DNA from 3 places in the Enterococcus sp. JNUCC 77 genome. Region 2 is predicted to be linked to each of the others. Evidence: predicted binding sites of a transcription regulator. Region 2 holds the regulator's gene; each other region holds the start of a gene.

Region 1 (5,826 bases), 730 kb from region 2:
TCTGGCTTGCTCAGCCGCCGCCGCTTGTTGTTCTTGAGCAATTCTGGCTTGTTCAGCTTCAGCTGCTGCGTGTTCTTCCGCAGCTTTCCGGTCATTTTCTGCTTGAATTTCAGCAGTGGTTCGACTACTTCCGTCGGCGTAATTAATTTCAACACCATCTTGGATATTAAAGATATAAACATTGAAACTAATTTCATCGTTATTAATTGATTGAGCTTGAAGTTGGACGCCTCGTGCAACTAATTCATTTTCACGAAAGATTGGTGTGACTGAATAACGAACAAATTTCTTCGGATTTTGTTTTAGGAAATAAGCAATATCAGACTCAAAGCGTAACATTTCAGGACTGTTTAGTTGCCGTGTACCGGTAATTAAGTTTTTTAAATTATTATTTTGACCAGTTAATTGAAAACCAATCAAATGACTACGATTGTCGAGATAATTGTTATCAATTTTTTTATTTCGCCAACCTGTCGGATCAACCGTTAGGGCTTCTCTTTTTTCACTTGGCATCAAAGATTTGTTTAGTAAGGCTTCACCGTATGTCGCCCGATTTAATGAATCTAAGTCACCATAACTTTCCCAATACCCGATGTCTGTACCCGAGTCTTCTTCAGTAAAAGTCGGTTTACCGCCATTTACATCGATTGTCTGCTGATCTGTATATTCCATGGCTGCCAGCTCTTGATGGATCTGCTGTTGCTCTTTTTGGAAATCCAACGCAATTGTTTTACCGGCATTTCCTGTATCTGGTAAATCTTTTTTCTTACTTGTTTCTGTTGAAGCAATCGTCGTTGATACAGTTGTTGGTGATGTTTGTTGAGGTTCAGGTGCCAAGATGCTGCCGGCAGCCATGATAAATAATGAACCAACAATAATATAGCCACTTTTTTTCTTGTCAGTTTTTTTACGAAATGCCGAAATAAAATTGACAATACCAAAAACAAAAGCGATGAAGCCTAACACAATTAATAATGTTTCCATTCTAACGCCCCCTTTATATTTATTTTATCAAACTTCTTCCAAAAATCTCGAAAAAATTTTTATATTAAAAGAAATCCTGAAGATAATTTTTAATTAGTATCAAACATTCTAAAAAAAATTATCTTCATCGTTATTTAAAAAATCTGCTATAATAATTAAGCAAAAAAATTAAAAAAAGAGGTATGTATGGTTAAAAAAAAGAGACCGACTGTCGTTAGCGGCATTATTATATTATTAGCAATTGCTTATGGTGTTTACAGTCAAAGCAATCCAGAAAATCAGACGATATCAACAGAACCTAGTATTTCATCTACGATGCCAAGTGTTACGATTGATCATTTATCAGAAATTCCAGATTATAATGGTGAAAAAGTCATTACGTTGAACCAAAATAATCCCAATTTTAACGAAACTGACTTGTCATTAGCCAATGGTTCATGGACAATTTTTTCTGATTTAGATGATCTCAATCGCGTAGGACCAGCAAATGGAATGTTAAGTCAAGAGTTGATGCCAACAGAAGAAAGAGAAAGTTTAAACGTTAAGCCAACTGGCTGGCATCAAAAATTTTATGATGATCAACCTTTATATAATCGTTGTCATCTGGTTGCTTTTCAATTAAGTGGCGAAAATAATAACTGGAAAAACTTGATGACTGGAACGGCTCGTTTCAATCACCCGGGTATGACTAAGTATGAGGAAGAGGTTGGCGATTATATTCGTGAAACAAAACATCATGTACGTTATCGTGTATCACCTTATTTTAAAGACGATGAATTGGTTGCTCGTGGGGTCCAGATGGAAGCTCAAAGTATTGAGGATTCAAATGTTTCGTATAATGTTTTTATTTACAATGTGCAAGATGGTGTAACGATTGATTATACCACTGGTTATTCTAAAGCGAGCTAAGTGACAATTTTGTTCGCAGCATTTCAGACTAACGTCCCATTTTTATAAAGTTTTTCTTTGCTAAGATAAGAATTGAAAGCGGGGAGATGAAATGTTAAAAAAAGGTTTATCTAGTTATCAATTAAAAATTATAGCAATTGTTTTTATGGTAATCGATCATATCAATACTTATTTTGGTGCAAGTTTAGGGTGGCCTTTGTGGGTATCTTGGTTGGGTCGATTTGTAGCACCATTATTTGTTTTTTTATTGATTGAAGGATTTTTTTATACTCATAGTCGAAAAAAATATTTGAGGCGATTAAGCTTAGGCGCGGGGATAATGCTTTTAGGGAATAGTTTAATTAATTTTTTGGCTGACAATTATACCGATCATTTCACTGGTGGTTTTAGTGTGTTGCAATTAATTGGACCAAATAATATTTTTCTAACATTGGCATTATTGTTCGCTTTGATATGGGCAGTTGATTTAAGTCGAGAGAATGGTAAATATTTAGTAGTAGCGGGATTTTTATTACTACCAATTTTGTTCAGTGAAGGTGGTCTTTATTTATTGCCAATTAGCTTAATTTTTTACTTTAGCCACTTGAAGCAAAATTCGAAAATTCTTTATTTAGGAGTTTTTGCTATTTGTTTTGTTTTGTTTGCGTGGAGTATTGTTATTTTTTGGCAGATGAATACTGGGGAGAGTTTGTATCAATATTTGACGTTTGATAATGAGTTTATGATGGTGACGGTATTACCATTGATTTATTTATACAATGGAAAAAGAGGCGGTTATCAAACCAAAACATCTAAATATTTCTTTTACGTTTTTTATCCATTGCATCTATGGGTGATTTATTTAGTAAATATGTTTATATAAAAAAACTCCTGCAAAAAATTTGCAGGAGTCATTTTGTTTAGCTTAAAGCTGAACTATTTTCCATTACTTCGTCAATTAGACCATATGCTTTTGCTTCTTCAGCTGTCATATAGTTGTCACGGTCAGTATCTTTTTCAATCACTTCAAGTGGTTGACCAGTCCGTTCAGCTAAAATTTTATTCAAGCGTTCGCGAGTTTTTAAGATATGTTTTGCTGCAATTTCGATTTCAGTTGCTTGACCTTGGGCGCCACCTAATGGTTGGTGAATCATGATTTCAGCATTCGGTAAGGCAAAACGTTTCCCTTTTTGGCCAGCTGTTAATAAGAAACTACCCATTGATGCAGCCATCCCTAAAACGATTGTTTGGACATCGGCTTTTACAAAGTTCATTGTGTCAAAAATTGCTAAACCGGCAGATACACTACCACCAGGAGAGTTAATGTAGATATAAATATCTTTTTCAGAGTCCTGTGCATCTAAAAATAGTAATTGGGCAATCACTGAGTTTGCCACGTTATCATCAATCGCGCCACTCAACATAATAATCCGGTCTTTTAATAGACGAGAGTAAATATCGTAAGCTCTTTCGCCACGAGATGATTGTTCAATAACTGTAGGGACTAAATTCATAGGAAATTCCTCCTCAAATCTTTTTTCAAAATTATTTTAGCACACTTCAAGTGTAATTGCTAAATTCTAAAACATAGTATAATCTATTGGTCAACATTGGTCAAATGTTTTGGACGATTATTTTGACTTTCTTCAACCATCCTTTTTAATTCGGAAATATGGTAATATAAAAGACAGGAAAAGAGGGTGAAAAATGAGTACTGGACTTATTGGATTAATCGGTGTTTTGATTGGTGCTGCGATTGTTGGCGTGACAGTTTTTTTCTTTTTTAAATATCAAGAAAGACAAACTTATCGGAAACGAGAACTTGAACACCGAGTAAAAGAAATTGAAGTAATGAATTTATTAAATAAAAAAATCAATGAAATTTTGAGTAAACGTAGCTTAATGATGGAAAATTACGTTAGTTTCAATGCATTTGATGATACTTATATAGCAATTGATGATTATATTTATTTGCAATCTTTTGCCGCACAAAATAATTTTTATTTACCGACATATCTAGTGGAAGAGTTTTTTAAAAATATTTCCCATCGTAAAATGGTTATTTCACCTGAAGAAACCGTTCGTTTGGGAGGTTACGCATACAAGGGTGGACGAGTATTGATGGAATCTTTTGCTGATGAATTACTTTCAATTACGCAGGAAAAGAAAAATCAATTAGCACGTTTAACAAAAGAACCGTTACGCTATTTTGATGTAAAGTAGGAATATAATGGAGAAAGTATTAGTTATAGTTGGACCAACAGCGGTTGGTAAGACCAGTTTGAGTATTGATTTAGCAAAAAAATTTAACGGTGAAATTATTAGTGGTGACTCTTTGCAAGTTTATCGAACACTAGATATTGGTACTGCCAAAGTGACTGAAAAAGAAAAAGAGAGAATTCCCCATTATTTAATTGATGTTAAGGATCCAAATGAAAATTACTCAGTTGCAGAGTTTCAAAAAGAAGCGCGAAAAAAAATTGTGGATATTACTGCTACGGGAAAATTACCAATCGTAGTAGGTGGTACAGGCTTATATATTCAATCCTTGTTATGGGATTATCAGTTAGGTAAAGCTGAAACTGACCATGATCTTCAGTTAAGAAAAAAATATGAAATCTTTGCTGAAAAAAACGGCAAATCAGCACTTTGGGGGCAGTTAAAAGCGCTCGATCCATTAGCAGCAGAGAAAATCCACTTTAATAATCAAAAAAAAGTTATTCGAGCATTGGAAGTTTTTGAATTAACTGGACGTTCAATTTTTTCACCAGAAAAAACACCTAAATTGCTTTATAATCCAATGATTATTGGCCTAAATACAGAAAGAAAATTGTTATATCAGCGGATCAATCAACGGGTGGATCAAATGATTAATGATGGGTTATTGGATGAAGCCGAAAAACTTTTTGTTACGCCTACTGTTCAAGCAGCTCAAGGAATAGGCTATAAAGAATTATTCCCATATTTTCGAGGAGAACAATCTTTAACTGAAGCAACCGAAGAAATTAAGTTGCAATCCAGAAGATATGCCAAGCGGCAGTTGACTTGGTTTAGAAATCGAATGCCTGTTGTTTGGTATGATTTGGTGCAACAACCAGAAACTATTACAAATATAGAAAATGCTGTGGCAACATGGCTTAAGGAGGGATAGAATTGTCAGAACGCGTAATTCTAGTTGGTGTAGAAACAGATGATACAACATCCAATTTTTTAGAATCCATGCACGAATTGGCCGGATTAACTAAAACGGCCCATGGTGAAATTGTGTATTCATTGACCCAAAAACGTCAAAAAGTAGACCGCCAAACAATTATCGGTAAAGGGAAAATGGCTGAACTGCAACAATTAGTAGAAGCTCATGAAGCTGATTTAGTTATTTTTAACCATGCTTTATCTCCTCGCCAAGCAGAGACAATTGAAGGTATTGTAGGTGTGCCGGTAATTGATCGTATTCAATTAATATTAGATATTTTTGCCCAAAGAGCTCGTTCAAAAGAAGGCAAATTGCAAGTCGAGTTGGCGCAATTAAATTATTTATTTCATCGATTAACTGGTCAAGGGCAAAGTTTATCTCGTTTAGGTGGTGGGATTGGTACCCGTGGACCTGGAGAAACCAAATTGGAAACAGATCGACGACATATTCGCCGACGAATTTCTGCTATTAAAAAAGATTTAAAAGAAGTGGAAGCCCATCGTGAACGTTCTCGTCAAAAAAGAAACGATTCAACTGTCTTTCAAATTGGTTTAATAGGCTATACCAATGCCGGTAAATCAACGATCTTTAATTTACTTACGAGCGCCGATACTTATTCACAAGATCAATTATTTGCCACTTTAGATCCTTTGACTAAACGTTGGTCATTACCGCAAGGAATGCAAACAACGGTAACTGATACTGTTGGATTCATTCAAGATTTACCAACACAATTAGTGGATGCCTTTCATTCAACTTTA
Region 2 (5,826 bases):
GAGACCGAGAAATGAACCAAATGAACCGAGCAACGTCTGCCTATATTCATATCCCTTTTTGTCAACATCTATGTTATTACTGTGACTTTAATAAAGTTTTTATTGAGGGGCAACCGGTAGATGAATATATTGCAGCTGTCTTAAATGAAACAAAATTACAGTTAATCGAATATCCAGTGGAAAATGTTCCCACCATTTATGTTGGTGGAGGTACACCAACATCTCTTTCAGCCAATCAATTAGAGGTTTTATTGAAAGGCTTAAGGGAAATTCTGCCCTATAGTGAAGGTGAATTTACGGTTGAAGCAAATCCGGGAGATTTAACCGAAGAAAAACTTCAAGTTTTTAAGAATAATGGTGTGAATCGTGTATCAATGGGTGTTCAGACTTTTGATAATCATTTATTAAGAAAAATTGGGCGAAAACATACCGCTGAAGATGTCTATGATTCAATCAAATTGCTGGATAAAATGGACTTTAATAATATCACGATTGATTTAATCTACGCTCTGCCGGGACAAACATTAGAAAGTTTTCGTGAGACGATTCAGCAAGCTTTGGCTTTAGATTTGCCGCATTATGCGTTGTATTCTTTAATTTTGGAAAATAAAACAATGTTTATGAATTGGATTCGTAAAGGAAAAATGATTTTACCGGAGCAAGATATCGAAGCGCAAATGTATTTAGAAGTGATGGAAGCATTGGAAAAAGCCGGCAAAAAACAATATGAAATCAGTAATTTCGCTCAACCCGGCTATGAAAGTCAACACAATATGGTTTACTGGAACAATCAAAATTATTTTGGAATTGGTGCGGGAGCTAGTGGGTATTTAGGAGATAAACGCTATAAAAATAGTGGACCGATTCAACATTATTTACAGCCTCTAAAAGAGGATCAATTACCGATTATTGAAGAAGAATTTTTGACTGTTAAAAGCCAAATAGAAGAGGAACTATTTTTAGGTTTACGAAAAAAAGAAGGCGTGTCTAAAGAAAAATTTAAAGAACGCTTTGGTAGAAGAATTGAAGATATTTATTCACTAGTCATTGAAGAATTAGTCAATGAAAAATTGCTTCAAATCAGTGATCAACGAATCTTTTTAACTCAGGCAGGTATGTTTAAAGGCAATGAAGTCTTTGAAAAATTTTTAATTGATGATGCGATTAGCACTCTTTAATAGAGAGTGCTAATTTTTTTGTCTTTTCTCTTGACTTAATCTACAATTATGGTATATTTATAATCGAGTTAGCACTTAAAGATAAAGAGTGCCAACCAGAGGGTGAGCATATGTTAACGGAAAGGCAAAATTTAATTCTCCGCTTGATCATCCAAGACTTTACTGAAACTGGTCAGCCAGTTGGTTCGAAAAGGTTGATGGAAGAAGGCGTACAAGCAAGCTCGGCAACAATTCGCAATGATATGAAAGTATTGGAAGAAAATGGCTTAATTGAAAAGACTCATTCATCTTCCGGACGAGTACCTTCGAAAAAAGGTTATCGTTATTACATTGATCATTTATTGACGCCAGCTAAGGTGAATAAGCAAGAAGTAGAGCAAATTCGTTCTTCCTTAAAAAAAGACATTCATGAGATTGATGATATTATTTCACAATCAGCCAAAATTTTATCAGAAGTTACTAGTTATACAGCATTTTCTTTAGGACCTGAGATGAAGGACCGGACGTTGACAGGGTTTAGAATTGTTCCTTTGAATGACCGTCAGATTTTAGCAATTATCGTGACAGACAAGGGAAATGTAGAAAGCCAAGTCTTTAGAATTCCTGAGAATGTAGCAAGCAGTGACTTAGAAAAAATGGTGAAGATCATTAATGACCGTCTAGTCGGTCAACCGCTCTTAACAGTCTATCAGAAGTTAAGAACGGAAATTCCGATGATTTTACATCGTTATTTTCAAACAACTGATGGTATTGGCCGATTGTTCGATATCATTTTAAATGAAGCTTTTGAGGAAAAAGTTTTTGTCAGTGGTCGGATGAATATTTTGAACGCAAATCCTGACGATTTATCTCAGTTCAAATCAATGTATTCATTGATGCAAGATTCCGATGAATTGACAAAATTACTTTTACCAACTGATCAAGAGATTCATGTTCGCATGGGTGCTGAATTGGGAGATCGCATGTTTGATAATTTGACAATGGTGCAAGCCAACTATCAAATTATTGGTCATGGTCGCGGCACAATTGCTTTATTGGGACCGACTTCAATGCCTTATTCGAAAATATTTGGTTTATTAGATGTTTTTCGTTACGAACTGACAGCAATACTGGATGATTATTATCGTTCCCTTGATTTGAATCACTAAAATATTCCTCAGAAAGGAAGAGCAAAGTGGCAGAAAAAAACAAACACGATGATGCGGAATTGAATGAAGAAATGGATCAGGAAATTGAGACAACAATTGAAGAAAACGAAATTTCTGAGTTTGATCAATTAACCGCAGAGTTTAATGAGATGGAAGATAAGTTTTTGCGGGCACGAGCAGAAATTGCTAATATGCAAAACCGCAACAAAAATGAGCGAGAACAATTAGTTAAGTATCGTTCACAAGATTTAGCTAAAAAAATTCTACCTGTGATTGACAACCTTGAACGTGCATTAGCTACTGAAGTAAATGATGATCAAGGTGCTAGCCTTAAAAAAGGTGTGGAAATGGTGTTAGAAAGTCTGACTGTAGCTTTGAAAGAAGAAGGAATTACAGAAATTCCAGCAGTTGATGTTGTATTTGATCCAAATCTGCATCAAGCAGTGCAAACAATTCCTGCAACTGATGATGTTCCTACAGATTCAATTGTGGAAGTATTGCAAAAGGGCTATCAATTACATGATCGCGTGTTACGCCCAGCGATGGTTATTGTCGCACAATAAAAAAATTCACTGATTCGTCAGCTTAAAAAATAAAGGAGACTGAAAATTATGAGTAAAATTATTGGTATTGACTTAGGTACAACAAACTCTGCCGTTGCCGTATTAGAAGGTAATGAAGCAAAAATTATTGCAAATCCAGAAGGTAACCGTACAACTCCTTCTGTTGTGTCATTCAAAAATGGAGAAATCCAAGTTGGTGAAGTAGCAAAACGCCAGGCGGTTACTAATCCACATACTGTTTCATCAATCAAACGTCATATGGGTGAAGCTGGTTATAAAGTTGAAATGGATGGCAAATCTTATACACCTCAAGAAATTTCAGCAATGATCTTACAATATATGAAAGGTTTTGCAGAAGATTATTTAGGTGAAAAAGTTGAAAAAGCAGTTATTACTGTTCCTGCTTACTTTAATGATAGTCAACGTCAAGCAACAAAAGATGCTGGTAAAATTGCTGGTTTAGAAGTTGAACGGATCGTTAATGAACCAACTGCAGCAGCTTTAGCATATGGTTTAGACAAAACTGACAAAGACCAAAAAATCTTAGTATTTGACCTTGGTGGTGGTACATTTGACGTATCAATCCTTGAATTAGGTGATGGTGTCTTTGATGTATTATCAACAGCTGGTGACAACAATTTAGGTGGGGATGATTTTGATAACAAGATCATTGACTATCTGGTTGCTGAATTTAAAAAAGAAAATGGTATTGACTTAAGTTTAGATAATATGGCTATGCAAAGATTGAAAGATGCAGCTGAAAAAGCCAAAAAAGATTTATCTGGTGTAAGCTCAACTCAAATTAGCTTACCATTTATTACAGCAGGCGATGCTGGTCCATTACACTTAGAAAATACGTTATCTCGTGCAAAATTTGATGAAATTACTGCTGATTTAGTTGAAAGAACTAAAACACCAGTCCGTCAAGCATTAAAAGATGCTGGACTTTCTCAATCAGAAGTTGATGAAGTGATTTTAGTTGGTGGTTCTACTCGTATTCCAGCAGTAGTTGAAGCAGTACGTAAAGAAACTGCTAAAGAACCAAATAAATCAGTGAACCCAGATGAAGTAGTTGCCATGGGTGCTGCTATTCAAGGTGGCGTTATCACTGGTGATGTAAAAGATGTTGTTTTACTTGATGTCACTCCATTATCTCTAGGGATTGAAACAATGGGCTCAGTCTTCACTAAATTGATTGACCGCAACACAACAATTCCAACAAGTAAATCTCAAGTATTCTCGACAGCGGCTGATAACCAACCAGCAGTAGATATTCACGTGTTACAAGGTGAACGTCCAATGGCAACTGATAATAAAACTTTAGGTAGATTCCAATTAACTGATATTCCACCAGCTCCACGTGGTATTCCTCAAATCGAAGTAACATTTGATATTGATAAAAACGGGATCGTAAATGTTTCTGCCAAAGACTTAGGCACACAAAAAGAACAAAAAATTACGATTAAATCTTCTTCAGGTTTATCTGATGATGAAATCGAACGGATGGTTAAAGATGCAGAAGCAAATGCTGAAGCTGATAAAGTTCGTAAAGAAGAAGTTGATTTACGTAATGACATTGATGCCTTATTATTCTCAGTTGATAAAACTTTGAAAGAGTTAGAAGGAAAAGTTGACGCTGAAGAAGTTAAAAAAGCCGAAGAAGCTCGCGATGAATTAAAAGCTGCTGTTGAAGCTAACAACATCGAAGACATGAAGACTAAACGTGATGCATTGAATGAAATCGTTCAAAGCTTAACTGTAAAACTTTATGAACAAGCAGCTCAACAACAAGCAGAAGAAAATCCAGAAGCTGCACAAGGTGGCGCGGATGATGTCGTAGATGCTGATTTTGAAGAAGTTGACGGCGACGACAAAGATAAATAAGCTTAAGAATAATTAGATAGCGAGACTGAAGCAAAAAACATTTTGGTTTTTGTCTCAGTCTCGTTTCTGATTTAGCTGGTATTCATCTATCGTTAATGGAAACATTGTGATACAATACTAGCGATTCTATTTTATGGAGGAAAACAAATGGCTGAAAAAAGGGATTATTATGAACTCCTTGGGGTACAAAAAGGAGCTTCAGATGATGAGATAAAAAAAGCTTATCGGAAGCTTTCAAAAAAATACCATCCAGATATTAATAAAGAAGCCGATGCAGAAGAAAAATTCAAAGAAATTTCCGAAGCCTATGAAATTTTAAGCGATCCTCAAAAACGAGCAGCCTATGATCAGTATGGTCACGCGGGAACCGATCCAAACTTTGGCGGTGGAGCTGGTGGCTTTGGCGGATTTGGTGGCGCCGGAGGATTTGGCGGCGGCGGAGCTGGTTTTGGCTTTGAAGATATCTTTGAATCATTTTTTGGAGGAGCTGGTGGCGGACGTCAAGCGGATCCTACTGCACCAAGGCAAGGTGCTGACTTACAATATTCAGTTACCTTGGAATTTGAAGAAGCAATTTTTGGTGCTGAAAAAGATGTTAAATATAACCGTGAGGAAACATGTCATACTTGTCACGGTAATGGAGCAAAACCAGGAACACAACCGGAAGTTTGTCATAAATGTCATGGTGCCGGAACAATTAATGTTGAACATCAAACTCCTTTAGGACGAGTTGTTAGTCGTCAAACATGTGATGTCTGCCATGGGACAGGTAAAGAAATCAAAGATCCTTGTCCAACATGTCATGGTTCAGGACATGAAAAACGTCCACACACTGTAAAAGTAAATGTGCCTGCAGGTGTAGAAGATGGTCAACAAATGCGTTTAGCTGAACAAGGTGAAGCGGGTACAAATGGAGGACCTTATGGCGATTTATATGTGGTTTTCCAAGTAAAACAAAGTGATATATTTGATCGTGAAGGACCAGAAATTTATTACACATTACCATTGAGCTTTGTTCAAGCAGCTTTAGGTGATGAAATTGCGATACCAACA
Region 3 (5,826 bases), 900 kb from region 2:
AAAATAGCAAAATTGGTTCCATCTTATTTTTACGAAATGCTACTGAGACACTATTTTTAGCTGATCAATTATCTTCCACCACCAATTATGCAACAGCTTTACAAAATCAGGCCCATGAGTTCATGAACAAACTCCATGTGATTTATGGTTTAGCCGAACTTGGTGCCTACGAAAAGCTCAATGATTATCTAAAAGACATTATTCAGCCAGAGAAAGAATTAATTTCTCGTTTGGCCATCCTAGTCAATAATCCATTGATTGCTGGTTTTTTATTAAATCAAAGACAGAAATTTTTAGAAGAACAGTCCCATTTGTGGGTGGAGATTACACCAGAGATTCCTAAAACAGATGACCCTAAAGTAACTGAACAACTGCTAAATCTATACCGTTTTGTGGAACATTTCTTATTTCAATGGGAACTACCAGCCGAAATATTGCTACAAATAAATTATCAGGACCAGCGATTACAAACGACTTATTCATTTGTCGCTACTAGTGAACAAGTCGCTTCGATTGAAAAACAATTTTCGACTTTATATTTCAACAATACGTTAGAAGCTCTAAATGGCACATTCGACTGGCACTATCAGCAAGACTACTTACAATTAATTTTTAAAACTGACTATCGAGGTGAGATTGATGACCACCATTTTAATTTTAGAGGATGATCCGATGGTTGCCTTCATCCATCAAAGCTATTTAACCAAAATTGACTCCCAATTGAATATTTTAGAGGCAACCTCCACCGATGATGCCAAGGCACTTCTAGCTGAGGAACAGATAGATTTAATTTTGTTGGATTTACACTTAAAACATGATGATGGCTTAGCCTTTTTGCGAGATCTCCGACAACAAGAATTTCCCGGCGAAGTCATCTTAATCACAGCTGAGAACCAAACTGAAGCCTTAAAAGCCGCCCATCATTTAGGTATTTTAGATTATTTAATGAAGCCATTTAGTTATGAGCGCTTTGCCCAAAGCTTTGAAAGCTTCTTAGCAAAAACAACTATGCTCCAGCATGAAGAATTAAATCAAGCCCAAATTGACCAGCTATTTTACGACAAAAGCCAAAAGAAAGCAGAATTGATTTTGGAAAAAGGACTCTCCAAAGCCACACTGGCTCGTATTTACAAAACCATGCAGGAATTTCCTGCTAGCTTCACGGTAGCAGAATTGGCGGAAAAAAGTGGCTTTTCCCACGTCTCCGTCCGCAAATATATGCAATTTTTAGAACAGCAAGACTTACTAACCAGTGACGTAATCTACCGCAAACAAGGCCGTCCTTTCCAAACTTATCAAATAAAAAATCCCGCCCTCTGGCAAAAATATTTTCCAAAATAAAAAATAAACCTTCACTTTGTACGTTAGGCAAAGTGAAGATTTTTTGCTGAAAAAAAGAACCCCGATTTCTCGGAGTTCTAAAAATTCTGATGAATTACATCATGCCGCCCATCATGCTTGGGTCCATTGCTGGAGCCGCAGCTGCGCCACCTTCAGCAGGTTTGTCAGCAACAACTGCTTCAGTTGTTAACAACAATGCTGATACAGAAGCTGCATTTTGTAATGCTGAACGAGTCACTTTAGTTGGATCCACGATTCCGGCATCCACCATGTTTACCCATTCGCCAGTAGCAGCGTTAAAGCCTAAGCCATCATTTGCATTTTTTAATTTGTCGATAATAACTGAACCTTCGAAGCCAGCATTTTCAGCGATTTGACGTACTGGTTCTTCTAAAGCACGAACAACAATCTTAATTCCAGTTGCTGCATCGCCTTCTGCATCTAATTCAGTTACTTTATTGATAACGTTAACTAATGCTGTACCACCACCAGCAACAATACCTTCTTCAACTGCTGCGCGAGTCGCGTTTAAAGCATCTTCAATTCGTAATTTTAATTCTTTTAGTTCAGTTTCAGTTGCTGCACCAACTTTAACCACTGCAACCCCACCAGCTAATTTAGCTAAGCGTTCTTGTAATTTTTCACGGTCAAAGTCAGAAGTTGTTTCACCAATTTGGCGTTTGATTAATTCAACTCGTTCAGCCAAGCGTTCTTTGTCGCCAGCGCCTTCAACGATAGTTGTATTGTCTTTATCTACTACAACTTTACCAGCAGAACCTAAGTTTTCAACTGTTGCATCTTTTAATTCTAAACCTAAGTCTTCTGTAATTACTGTTGCACCAGTCAAGATAGCTAAGTCTTCCAACATCGCTTTACGACGGTCACCAAAACCAGGTGCTTTAACAGCAACTACGTTAAATGTTCCACGGATTTTGTTCAATACCAAGGTTGGTAAAGCTTCGCCATCCACGTCATCAGCAATGATTAATAATGAACGAGATTGTTGTAATACTTGTTCTAACAATGGCAAGATATCTTGAATGTTAGAGATTTTTTTGTCAGTGATTAAGATGTATGGATTTTCTAAAGCTGCTTCCATTTTATCGTTATCAGTTACCATGTATTGAGATAAGTAACCACGGTCAAATTGCATCCCTTCTACAACATCTAATTCAGTATCGATCCCTTTTGATTCTTCAATCGTAATAACACCATCGTTACCAACTTTTTCCATTGCTTCAGCGATTAATTTACCTACTTCTTCGCTACCAGAAGAAACTGCCGCAACTTGTGCGATCGCATCTTTTGAATCAACGATTGAAGAAATATTGTGTAATTCTTCAACTGCAGTTTTAGTAGCTAATTCGATTCCGCGACGGATACCCATTGGGTTAGCACCAGCAGTTACGTTTTTCAATCCTTCGCGTACAATTGCTTGTGTTAAAACAGTTGCAGTTGTTGTACCGTCACCAGCGATGTCGTTGGTTTTTGATGCAACTTCAGAAACTAATTTAGCCCCCATATTTTCAAAATGGTCATCTAATTCGATTTCTTTAGCAATTGTTACGCCATCATTAGTAATCAATGGAGAGCCATAAGATTTTTCTAAAACAACGTTACGACCTTTAGGGCCTAATGTTACTTTTACTGTATCCGCTAATTTATCTACCCCACGAAGCATTGCTGCCCGTGCGTCTTCTGCAAATTTAATTTCTTTTGTCATGATTTTTCACCTCAAAATTTTTTATTATTCAACGATTGCCATAATATCTTTGGCAGAGATAATTAAGTATTCAGTGCCTTCATATTTTACTTCTGTACCTGAATATTTTTCAAACATTACCATATCACCAACGGCAACTGGCATTGGACTTTTTTCACCGTTTTCAAGTGTGCTACCTTCACCAATAGCTACAACTTTAGCTGTTTGGGGTTTTTCTTTAGCAGCTGATGCTAAAACTAAACCACCTACAGTTTTTTCTTCTTCTTGCGCTACTTCTAAAATCACGCGATCACCTAATGGTTTTAACACGATAAATCCCTCCAAAATTTGATTGGTTTTTATTATTAGCACTCTTAGACAAAGAGTGCTAACTCACATTTCTTATGATACTCATTTTCGATTCACTTTGCAAGTTTTTCATCTGATTTTTTTAAATTTTTTCTAGATCTATTTATGCTATACTTAAAAGAAAAAATTTAAAGGAAGTATCTATGACAGCAAAAAAATATAGTATCGCAACAATTATCACTTACTTGATGGTCTACCTATCACCTGTGATCTTCGCTTTAATTGTTCGACCTACTCAAAACCAAAGCATCACCATGACGACTTTTGCCTATATTATTGGCGCAATATTACTATTAATCTATCTATTTAAAAGTCAAAAATTTAACATTGAACAAAAACCAAAAGCGATCGGTTGGATGATTCTCTTTGGCTTCTTAGGAATCTTCGGCTCCATCCTTTTACAGAATGTTTTACTCATGGTGGAACAGGCTTTTTTCAATGCCCCCACCGCATCACAAAATACTGAAAATATTATTCAACTGATTCAAGAGAACATGGTATTTATTTTAGCCACTACTATCGCAGGACCGATTATGGAAGAATTGGTTTTCCGCCGGGCAATCTTTGGCGCCTTATCAAATCGCTGGGGCTTTATCTTGCCAGCATTAATCAGCTCGGCTTTATTTGCAGCCGCTCACGTTGATGGACATTATTTATTATATGGCGGCTTAGGTTTATTCTTCTGTTTCTTATATCGTTATACTGGACGGATTGGGACTTCAATGATTACCCACGTAGGGATGAATTTATTAGTAATAATTGTCCAATTAGCTGCACGTCAAGCTGGCTTATTATAATTGCTTTTCTTTGCTTTTTTTAAAAAACCTCCTTACACTGAAAGAGAAATCAGTATAGGAGGTTTTTTATATGAAAATTGCAGTAATTGGTGCCACTGGACATGCCGGTTCTTTGATTTTAAAAGAAGCGCTGGCTCGTCATTTGGATGTCACCGCTATTGTCCGTAGCCCAGAAAAATTAGCTTCTGACGTTCCTTTTGTTAAAAAAGATTTATTTGATCTAACCAAAGAAGATTTGCTTGCTTTTGATGTGGTGATTGATGCTTTTCGCGCACCGAGTGGTCATGAAGAATTACATCAAACATCCTTGCAGCATTTAATTGACCTGCTTAGTGGCACCGAAACTCGTTTATTAGTGATTGGCGGGACTTCTTCCTTGTTTATGGACGATGCCAAAACAGAACGGATGATTGATTTATCAGATCCTAATGCCGGCTATTATCCCACAGCGTATAATATGTACAAAGCTTTCTTAGAATTAAAAGACAGCAAGAATCTCCACTGGACCTATATTAGCCCTGCATCTTATTTCGTACCAAATGGTGAACGCACCGGCAAATATACTTTAAGTGATGACCGCATGTTAACTGATGCTAATGGCGATTCTATGATTAGTATGGCTGACTATGCGATTGCTATGGTAGACGAAGCAGTCAATAATACCCACCCCAATCAACATATTAGTGTCGTAACTATCTAAAAAAAAATTCCGTCTCTTCATTGAGACGGAATTTTTTAAATAGCAAATAATTCTGTAGCGGCATTAGGATCTGTATCAAAAATTTGAAACTGATGATTGACACCTAAATCATAGCGTAACAATGTTTCTTCCATTGTCATATGGGCCAACTCTTTCATGTTGTTTTCTTTACTCAAATGCCCCAGATACACACGCTTCGTATGATCACCGATAATGTCGGTCATCACTAAGGCGCCATCTTCATTGGATAAATGTCCCCGATCCCCTAAAATCCGTTGCTTTAAATTCCAAGGATAAGGTCCCATCCGCAACATTTCCAAATCATGGTTACTTTCGACTAAATAAGCATCGGCATCAGAAATAATTCCCTTCACATGCTCACTAGCATAACCAGTATCTGTCAGCATCACAAAAGAATGACCATCTTTATAAAAACGATAAAACTGCGGTGCTGCTGCATCATGAGATACACCAAAACTTTCAATATCCATATCACCAAAAGTTAAGACTTTACCCATATCAAAAATTTGTTTCTGTTCCAAATCGACTTTACCAATCAGAGGCATCATCGCTTGCCAGGTTTTTTCATTCGCATAAACTGGTAATTTATACTTTCGTGCTAATACACCCACGCCATGAATGTGATCACGATGCTCATGAGTCACTAAAATCGCATCTAAATCTTCCGGTTTACGGTCGACTTCAGCTAATAAACTAATAATTTTTTTGCCACTTAAGCCAGCATCGACTAATATTTTTTTGCCTGCACTCTCTATAAACAGTGAGTTCCCACTGCTGCCACTAGCCAGAACACTGACATTAAAGGCATGATTCATATCTAACATCAAAAGTGGTCCCTTCTTTAAAAACTGTCTTTAAGTATACAACCCTTTTTACGGATTTTCTACCTTTGGCAC

The links. The regulator HrcA, encoded in region 2, represses chaperone genes, less so after heat shock. The targets are predictions, from matches to a motif close to TTAGCACTCNNNNNNNNNGAGTGCTAA.
Region 1: clpP (ATP-dependent Clp endopeptidase proteolytic subunit ClpP) is a predicted target of HrcA. The motif match lies at 3,423-3,449, and genes of this name have one in related genera.
Region 3: groES (co-chaperone GroES) is a predicted target of HrcA. The motif match lies at 3,409-3,435, and genes of this name have one in related genera.

The regions. Positions count from the first base shown of each region.
Region 1 is NZ_JBTHIG010000001.1:859,872-865,697, forward strand. It holds gene ACVWNY_RS04390 (DNA/RNA non-specific endonuclease) at 1-984, opposite strand, end outside; gene ACVWNY_RS04395 (DNA/RNA non-specific endonuclease) at 1,171-1,893, shown strand; gene ACVWNY_RS04400 (TraX family protein) at 1,985-2,755, shown strand; gene clpP (ATP-dependent Clp endopeptidase proteolytic subunit ClpP) at 2,793-3,386, opposite strand; gene ACVWNY_RS04410 (hypothetical protein) at 3,580-4,095, shown strand; gene miaA (tRNA (adenosine(37)-N6)-dimethylallyltransferase MiaA) at 4,103-5,023, shown strand; gene hflX (GTPase HflX) at 5,026-5,826, shown strand, end outside.
Region 2 is NZ_JBTHIG010000001.1:1,589,334-1,595,159, reverse strand. It holds gene hemW (radical SAM family heme chaperone HemW) at 21-1,178, shown strand; gene hrcA (heat-inducible transcriptional repressor HrcA) at 1,289-2,326, shown strand; gene grpE (nucleotide exchange factor GrpE) at 2,353-2,889, shown strand; gene dnaK (molecular chaperone DnaK) at 2,938-4,773, shown strand; gene dnaJ (molecular chaperone DnaJ) at 4,921-5,826, shown strand, end outside.
Region 3 is NZ_JBTHIG010000001.1:685,394-691,219, reverse strand. It holds gene ACVWNY_RS03530 (Spo0B domain-containing protein) at 1-668, shown strand, start outside; gene ACVWNY_RS03525 (response regulator) at 640-1,341, shown strand; gene groL (chaperonin GroEL) at 1,436-3,064, opposite strand; gene groES (co-chaperone GroES) at 3,089-3,373, opposite strand; gene ACVWNY_RS03510 (CPBP family intramembrane glutamic endopeptidase) at 3,556-4,209, shown strand; gene ACVWNY_RS03505 (NAD(P)-dependent oxidoreductase) at 4,280-4,909, shown strand; gene ACVWNY_RS03500 (MBL fold metallo-hydrolase) at 4,945-5,754, opposite strand; gene ACVWNY_RS03495 (two-component system regulatory protein YycI) at 5,803-5,826, opposite strand, start outside.